2 regions of the Nocardiopsis eucommiae genome follow, and region 2 is predicted to be linked to the other one. Evidence: predicted binding sites of a transcription regulator. Region 2 holds the regulator's gene; the other holds the start of a gene.
What was found. The regulator HrcA, encoded in region 2, represses chaperone genes, less so after heat shock. The targets are predictions, from matches to a motif close to TTGGCACTCTCNNNNNGAGAGTGCCAA.

Region 1: a site for HrcA is predicted at 2,293-2,319, ahead of ACRWK8_RS21880 (FmdB family zinc ribbon protein). Genes of this name have one in related genera too.

The regions. Positions count from the first base shown of each region.
Region 1 covers NZ_CBDRIY010000040.1:25,558-29,967, forward strand. The annotation lists gene ACRWK8_RS21865 (D-alanyl-D-alanine carboxypeptidase family protein) at 1-492, shown strand, start outside; gene ACRWK8_RS21870 (MscL family protein) at 598-1,005, opposite strand; gene ACRWK8_RS21875 (SAF domain-containing protein) at 1,086-1,742, opposite strand; gene ACRWK8_RS21880 (FmdB family zinc ribbon protein) at 1,894-2,274, opposite strand; gene ACRWK8_RS21885 (5-formyltetrahydrofolate cyclo-ligase) at 2,549-3,193, opposite strand; gene galU (UTP--glucose-1-phosphate uridylyltransferase GalU) at 3,344-4,282, shown strand; gene glp (molybdotransferase-like divisome protein Glp) at 4,393-4,410, shown strand, end outside.
Region 2 covers NZ_CBDRIY010000071.1:5,521-9,930, forward strand. The annotation lists gene ACRWK8_RS26420 (DUF3097 domain-containing protein) at 1,220-2,053, opposite strand; gene hrcA (heat-inducible transcriptional repressor HrcA) at 2,232-3,245, shown strand; gene dnaJ (molecular chaperone DnaJ) at 3,250-4,392, shown strand; gene ACRWK8_RS26435 (16S rRNA (uracil(1498)-N(3))-methyltransferase) at 4,389-4,410, shown strand, end outside.

The DNA of each region.
Region 1 (4,410 bases), on a different contig from region 2:
ACGAGCATGACCGAGCTGACGGACGAGCTGGAGTCGCGCGGTCTGGACCCCGAGGCGTACATGGCGGCCGCCGACTGCGACCCGAGCGCGGCCTCGAACGCGGGCGGCTACCCCAACGGGCTGCTCCCGCAGGAGGCCCTCTGCTCGCTGTACGACGACAAGTTCCTGAGGGCCGACGCCGCCGTCGAGTTCCTCCAGCTGAACGTCGAGTACGTGGAGGAGTTCGGCGAGAACATGTGCATCACCAGCGCCTACCGCGACCTGCCGAACCAGCACCGCGTCTACGCGCAGGAGCCGCCCGGCTTCGCCGCCGTGCCCGGCACCAGTAACCACGGTCTGGGGCAGGCGATCGACCTCGGGTGCGGCATCCAGAACTTCCGTTCGGAACGGTGGAACTGGATGGAGACCAACGGGGCCAAGTACAACTGGATCCACCCCGCCTGGGCGAAGTCCAGCCCCTTCGAACCCTGGCACTGGGAGTACGAGGGCTAGGGCGCGCGCTGGTTTCGGACCGGCCCGTCAGGCGATCCGGAGGGCGGCCCCGCGGGGCCGCCCTCACGTGTGTCGCGGCGGGGGCCGTGCGAGCCCCTGAGCGCCCTACGAAACGATCTCCGGGGTGACCTCGCTGGTGCAGTGGGCGCACTTGCTGGCCTTCTTGTTGATATCCGAGAAGCAGTGCGGGCACTCGCGGGTGGTGGCTTCCTCGGCCTTGATGAACTTCTCCATCAGCTTGCCCATGGGCAGGACCACGAAGAAGTACAGGACCGCGGCGGTGATCAGGAAGGAGACCAGGGCGTCCACGAAGGACCCGTACAGGAATCTGCTGCCGTTGATCTCGAAGTAGAGGTCGGAGAAGGTGGGGATACCGCCGAAGATCCCCAGGAGCGGGGTGATGAACCCCTCGGTGAACGCCGAGATGAGACCGGCGAAGACGGAGCCGATGACGACCGCGACCGCCAGCTGCACCAGGTTTCCCTGGAGCAGGAACTTCTTGAAGCCTTCCATGGAACTGCCCTACGTGTTCGTGAGTGGTGGATGCGCCCGGTGGGGCGCCCGGGATAGCTTTCACCACCCCTGGTCATCGGTCAACCGCGAATCGTGACAGACAGTCGCGAGGAGATCGCGTGCCCTGCCAGGGTTCTGGCTTCCTCGCTGGTCGCAGCGATGACGACCAGCGATCCCACCTCCCCGCTCGGACCCTCCTCCGCCGGAACCGCCAGCACCGGCCGGTCCCCGACCACCTCGACGGCCGGTCCGGCCCCGGACGGCGGCCCGCCGAACTCGTCGGCGCCCGTGGCCGCCAGTACGTCCACCCGACTGCCGGGGGAGAGCAGGCCGACCACCCCTGCGTCGGCGACCCGCACCGGCACCGCGACCATGTCCGCGCCGTAGCGAGCCGCCGGAGGGTCGCTCAGCCGGGCGTCGGTCAGCACCTCGCCCCGGCGCACCGGAGCGTTCAACGTGAGCCCGGCCGTGGGGTCCCCGGGCGAGAGGGCCCCGTCCGGGACGGAGCGCTGGGCCACGACCACGGGGGCGAGGTCGTCCCCGGAGAGCGGTGCGGTCGGGTCGAGGTCCCTCGCCGCCACGAGCACCTCCGCCTCGGGCTGGGGCGGGGGACGCAGGACGAGGACCGCGCAGACCACGGCCAGGGCGGTCAGGACCGAGGCGACGGCGCGGCGGTGACGGTCGAGGAGGCGGAGCGGGCCGCGCCGGTGCCGGAACGGGGGCGGGGGGTGGCTCATGCCTCCAACGCTAGGCCGGGGGAGGTGGCCCCGGAGGGTTGTCCACAGGGCGGATTCGCGCTCGGATCCCGCCGGGTCCGGGAACCCCGGAGACGACGAAAGCGCCGCCGAGGGGCCTCGGCGGCGCGGCCACGGTCAACGGTGCGGTGGCTCAGCTGCTGGTCGCGGCGGTGCTGCCGCTGGTGCTCTTGCTGCTCGACTTGTCGCCGCCGCCCGTGCTGGCGGTGGCGGCGGCGGGGGTGCCGGTGCCACCGGAGTCGGAGGAGGGCTTGGCGGAGTCGGTGGACTTCTCACTCTTGCCCTCGGAGCCGCCGTCGGTGTTGGAACCGGTCAGGGCGGAGCTGTTCGTGGTGGACTTACCGCTGTCGGTGCGGTAGAAGCCCGAGCCCTTGAAGACGATGCCGACCGCGGAGTACACCTTGCGCAGGCGACCCTCGCACTCGGGGCAGACCGTCAGCGAGTCGTCGCTGAAGCTCTGCACGACCTCCATCTGGGCGTCACACTCGGTGCACGCGTACTGGTACGTAGGCACTGTTCCGGGTCCTCCTTGCTGGCACTCACACCCGTCGACTGCTAAATAGTACGCGTTCGCCGACCACGGCCGCGACAACCCCTCACCGCTGCGGCGCGGAGCGTCCCGTGGGTCGGGCGGCACCGGGCCGAGGGCCGGGGGGAACGCGCGTACCGGGGCGGGTCCGGGACACGACCGCCAGCCATAACGCTCCGCCCCGGCGGCTTAATCCCCTCGGCTCCGCGTCCCCGCCCGCGACCCGCCCCCTCGCTCCGCTTCCCCCGCCCCACGGGCCTCACCCAGGGCGGCCGTCCGGGGCGCCTCCGGGCCAGACCGCCGAGTCCGGGTCGAACACGTGGAGTCCGCCGCCCGGGGTCACGACCGCGTCCACCGGCCGGTCGTGCGCCTCGGCGGGCAACTCGTCCACGAACTCCTCGTCGTGGACCACGGCGATCGCGGGCGTGTGCGGGCCCCTGAGCGGAAGTGCGCGGTCGTAGCAGCCCGCCCCGCGACCCATCCTCGTGCCACGGCGGTCCACCGCCACGGCCGGGCAGATCACCGCGTCGGCGCGGGCCAGCACCTCCGGTCCGTAGCGGTGCCCGGTCGGCTCCACCAGACCGTGCCCGGCCGACGCGAGCCCGTCGGGGCCGTCGTAGGCCGCCCAGTCGAGCGTCCCGTCGGGCAGGAAGATCGGCAGCAGCACGTACGTGCCGCGCTTCCACAGCGCGTTGACCAGGCCACGGGTGCCGGGCTCGCCGCCCACGGAGTAGTAGCAGGCGACGGTCCCGCCCATGGCGAGCCACGGCAGCTCCATGAGGGTGTCGCGGACGGCGGAACCCACGCGGGAGCGCTCCGCCGCGTCCCTCTCCCGCCGAGCGGAGAGCAGCCGGGCGCGGAGCGCGCGCTTGGCGTCGCGGTCGTGTTCGTTCGTGGCACCCATGAGCCCAGTGTGGCACCCGGCCCCCGCCTCCCCCGAGGGGTGAACACTCGGTTGCGGTTACCACGACTTCGCCCGAAACGACGGGGACTTCTCGGCCACGGGAAGCCATCGGTCCACGTGCTGGCGGTTGTCTGTCCTAAAGTGCCGTTCATGAGCGCCGACACCGACCAGAAGCGACCCCGCACCGACGCCGCCGTGACCAAGGCGGTCGTCCCCGCGGCGGGGCTGGGCACCCGTTTCCTGCCCGCCACCAAGGCCACTCCCAAGGAGATGCTGCCGATCGTGGACAAACCCGCGATCCAGTACGTCGTGGAAGAGGCCGTCGAAGCCGGGCTCAGCGACGTCCTCATGATCACCGGGCGCAGCAAACGCTCCATCGAGGACCACTTCGACCGCGCCTACGAGCTGGAGGAGGCGCTGGCCGCCAAGGGCGAGAAGGAGAAGCTCAACTCGGTCCGCGAGTCCAGCGACCTCGCGCAGGTCCACTACGTCCGCCAGGGCGAGCCCCGGGGCCTGGGCCACGCCGTGCTGTGCGCTGAGGCCCACGTGGGGGACAGCCCCTTCGCGGTGCTCCTCGGCGACGACATCATCGAGTCCGCCGACCTGCTCCGCCGCATGATCGAGGTGCGGCGGACCCACGGTGGCAGCGTCGTCGCGCTCATGGAGGTGGAGCCCGAACAGGTCTCCCTCTACGGCTGCGCGGCGGTGGAGCCCACGGACGAGGCCGACGTCGTCACCGTCACCGACCTCGTCGAGAAGCCCTCCCCCGAGCAGGCGCCGAGCCGTTGGGCGATCATCGGCCGCTACGTGTGCGACCCGGCCGTCTTCCCCGTCCTGCACGACACCGCGCCCGGACGCGGCGGCGAGATCCAGCTGACGGACGCCCTCAAGGAACTGGCCCGGACCAGCCCCGACCAGGGCGGCGGCGTCCACGGCGTGCTCCTGCGAGGGAACCGCTACGACACGGGGAACAAGGCCGAGTACATCCGCACCGTGGTGGAGTTCGCCTGCCGCCGCCCGGATCTGGCGGACGAGCTCCTGCCCTGGCTGCGGGAGTTCCTGGACCGCCAGGAACGCCTCCGGGGCTGACCCGGGAGGCCGGGTCCGGGACGTCGGCTCCGGTCATGGTCACAATGGGTCCGGAGCCTCCTCCCGTGACGGGGGAGGCCCCCAGCGCGTCCACGACCCGGAAGGACCTCATGAAGAGCGTCGAACAG
Region 2 (4,410 bases):
GGGTTGCTGCGGGGCCTCGGGCTGGCTTCCGGCGGCCTGCCCCCAGCCGGTCTGGGCCTGGGGCTGCCCCCACGCGGGCTGCTGGGCCTGCGGCTGCCCGCCGGTGTGCTGCTGCCAACCCACCTGCGCCGACCCCTGCTCGTGGGCCTGGCCCCACCCGGGCTGCTGCGCCTGCGGGGGCTGGCCGTACGCCTGGGGCTGCTGGGGGTGGGCTTGCTGGGCCTGCGGCTGCCCCCACGCGGGCTGAGCTCCGCTGGTTTGCTGGGCCTGCGGCTGCCCGCCGGTCGCCTGTTCCCAGCCGGGCTGGAGGTGGGGCTCCTGCGGGTGGGCGGGTTGGGCCTGTGGTTGTCCCCATCCGGCCTGGGCCCCGTTGACCTGCTGGGTTTGGGGTTGCCCGCCGGTCGCCTGTTCCCAGCCGGGCTGGGCCTGGGGGTACGGGGCCGGTGCCTGCTGGTGCGGTGGTCCCCACGCGGGCTGAGCTCCGCTGACCTGCGGGTCCTGGGCCTGCGGCTGCCCCCACCCGGGCTGGGCGCCGCTGCCCTGCTGGGCCCCGTGGGGATGGATCTGCGGTTGGCCGCCGGTGGCCTGCTGCCAACCCGGCTGGACCTGTCCCTGGTCGTGGGGCGTAACCCCTCCGGGCTGCTGAGCCTGGGTGTGGGTCTGGTGCGGCTGGTGCGGCTGCCCCCATCCCGGCTGCTCCGAGGGCTGCGGTGCCTGGACCTGGGGCTGGCCGTACGCCTGGGGCTGCTGGGAGTGGGCGGGCGGAGCCGCCTGGACCCCGGGCGGGCCCCATCCGGGCGACGGAGGCGTCTGCGCCGCGCCCTGTTCCCCGGCGGGCTGGTCTCCGCCGGCCTGCTGCTGCGGGGCGGGCTCCGCGGACGGCCCCCACCCGGGCTGCGCCCCGCTCATCCGCAGCGTCTCGGCGTCGGGGCGCACCCGCGGCTGACCGCCGGTCGACGTCTCCCCGGCGGGCCGCGCGCCGCTCTGCTGGTCGGGGTCCTGCGGCTGCTGCTGTCCCTGCGCGTCGTCCGGCGACGGACGGCTGGACGGGGTCTCGCTCATGCTCTTCCTCGACTCCGCTGTTGGGGGCGCTTGCTGTGCCCGAACGAGTCGGGCCGTACCGACGACCGCGGAGGGCCGGAGGCCGGGAGGCCTGAGGGAGACGGGGAACGACGTTCCGAGGGTCCCATCAGACCATGTGATCGCGACAATCCTAGTGTTACGGAGCGTGCGGGCCCGTGACGAAGTCGATGAGCTCCTCCACCCGCCCCAGCAGGGAGGGTTCCAGGTCCCCGTAGCCACGGACCGAGCCGAGGATGCGACGCCAGGCCTCACCCGTCTCCATCCGCCACCCCAGGGCGTCCACCACGCCCTCCTTCCAGGGCTGACCCCGGGGGATCTCGGGCCAGGCCCCGATTCCCACCGCGCCCGGGCGCACCGCCTGCCACACGTCCACATAGGGATGGCCGACCACGAGGACGTCCGCGCCCCGGACGCGCTCCGCGATCCGGCTCTCCTTGGACCCCGGCACCAGGTGGTCCACCAGGACCCCCAGACGGCGCCCCGGTCCCGGCGCGAACTCCGCCACCACGGCGGGAAGGTCGTCGACTCCCTCAAGGAACTCGACGGCCACTCCCTCCACGCGCAGGTCGTGGCCCCAGACCTTCTCCACCAGCTCGGCGTCGTGCGCGCCCTCCACGTAGATCCGGCTCTCCCGAGCCGTGCGCGCCCGCGCGTCGGTCACCGCGATCGATCCCGAGGCGCTGCGCAGCGGGCCCCTGGGCTCCGCCGCCGGACGCACCAGCGTCACCGGCGCACCGTCCACGAGGAAGGCGGCCGGGCCCAGCTCGAACACCCTGCGGCGCCCGTCCCGGTCCTCCAGGGTCACGGCGGCCTTGTCCCAGGACACCACCGCGCCGCAGAAGGTCTCGTCGGCGTCCTCCACGACCAGGTCACGACTGAGGGGTATCTCGCGTACCGCGCCCTTCCTCGGTCGTCGCCAGTCTCCCGCCAGAACGTCGCGGCCGTAACGGCCGGTTCCCTTGGTAACCACGGTGGTGCAGTCTACTGGTGACACACTCGGTAATCCCGTTGGCGGGTGGCGCACGTCGCGGCTCGGTCAGGGAAGAAGCACCCCCCGTCTCCGTGTTACCGCGTGCGGGTAGCCGTGCCGGTTTGCGGCCGGGCATAGAATTAGCACTGAGGACCTTGGAGTGCCAGGAGGTGGCGAGTTGCTGGATGAGCGCAAGCTCGCGGTCCTGCGTGCGGTCGTCGAGGACTTCGTCAACACCAACGAACCCGTGGGTTCGCGGGCGTTGGCGGACCGTCACCCCCTTGGTGTCTCCCCGGCGACCATTCGCAACGACATGGTCGCCCTCGAGGAGGACGGCTACATCGCCCAACCCCACACCAGTGCGGGACGGGTGCCCACCGACAAGGGGTACCGGCTCTTCGTGGACCGGCTCTCCTCCGTCAAGCCGCTCTCGGCGGCCGAACGGCGCGCCATCGAGTCCTTCCTCGGTGGTGCCGTGGACCTCGACGAGATCGTCGCCCGCACGGTGCGTCTGCTCGCGCAGCTCACCCGGCAGGTCGCGATCGTCCAGTACCCGTCGCTGACCCGCTCGTCGGTGCAGCACGTGGAACTGGTGCCGCTCGGCGGTCAGCGCATCATGATGGTCGTCATCACCGACACCGGACGGGTCGAACAGCGCGTCATCGACGGGCTGGGATCGGTCAGTGAGACCGTGGTGGACGACCTGCGCACCATGCTCAACCGCGCCATCGCGGGCAGACACCTCGGTGACGTGCCGGACGCGGTGGAGGACCTGCCCGCCCAGGTCGCACCGGAGGACCGGCCCGTCGCGGTCGCGGTCCTCTCCGTCCTGCTGGAGAGCCTCGTGGAGAGACACGAGGAGAAGATCGTTCTGGCGGGCACCGCCAACCTGGCCGCGGTCGACTTCGCGGCCAGCCTGCGCGAGGTGCTCGAGGCGCTGGAGGAGAACATGGTCCTCATACGACTCCTCGGTGAGGCCAAGGACCCCTCCATGCTCACGGTGCGCATCGGCGCGGAGAACTTCCACGAGGGCCTTCGATCCACTTCCATCGTGTCGGCTGACTACGGCGTGGGAAACCAGTCGCTGGCCAAGATCGGAGTGGTGGGCCCCACCCGTATGGACTACCCAGGGACGATGGGCGCCGTCCGTGCGGTGGCCCGGTATGTCGGACAGATTTTGGCAGGACAGTAACTCAGTGGCCAGAGACTATTACCAGGTTCTCGGGGTGCGTCGCGACGCGTCCAAGGACGAGATCAAGAAGGCGTACCGGCGGCTCGCGCGCGAGCTCCACCCGGACATCAACCCGGACCCCGCCACCCAGGAGCGCTTCAAGGAAGTGACCCAGGCCTACGAGGTCCTCTCCGACGAGAACAAGCGTCGGATGTTCGACATGGGCCAGGACCCCTTCGCCCCAGGTGGCGGCGGCGGTGCCGGAGGTTTCGGCAACGCGGGCGGGTTCGCCTTCGACGACATCATGAACGCCTTCTTCGGCGGTGGACAGCCCGGCGGCCGCGGCCCCCGGGAACGGGTCCGGCGCGGGCGCAGCATCAAGATCCGCATCGAGCTCGACCTCGTCGAGACCGCGTTCGGGGTCAGTCGGGAGATCACCTTCCCGACCGCGATCCTGTGCGAGACGTGTCAGGGCGAGGGCACCGCGGCCGGTTCGCACCGGACCACCTGCGACATGTGCCACGGCCAGGGCGAGGTCTCCCAGGTCACGCGCTCCTTCCTCGGGCAGGTCATGACCTCGCGTCCCTGCCCGCAGTGCTCCGGCCAGGGTTCGGTCATCACCAACCCCTGCGGCGACTGCGCGGGCGAGGGCCGGGTCCGGGAGAAGGTCACCCGCACCGTCAAGATCCCCGCCGGAGTCGACGACGGCACCCGCATCCAGCTCGCGGGTGAGGGCGAGGTCGGCCCCAACGGCGGACCGCGCGGCGACATCATCCTGGAGATCGTCCAGAAGCCCCACCCGACCTTCGAGCGTCGCGGCGACGACCTGCACTGCACCATCACCGTCCCCATGACGGCGGCGGCGCTGGGCGCCTCGTGCGCGTTCGACACCCTCGACGGCACCGAGAACATCGACCTGCGTCCGGGCACCAACTCGGGCCACGTCATCACCCTGCCGGGCAAGGGTGTCACGCACCTCGACGGCGGCGGCCGGGGAGACCTGCGCATCCGTGTGGACGTGGAGACCCCGGGCAAGCTGGACGAGGAGCAGGAGGCCCTGCTGCGCAAGTTCGCCGAACTGCGCGGGGAGGACCAGAACCCGGGTCGCTTCAGCCCCGGCCACGGCGGCTTCTTCTCCAAGATCCGCGACGCCTTCGGAGCCAAGTGACCCCGCCGGTCTTCCTGG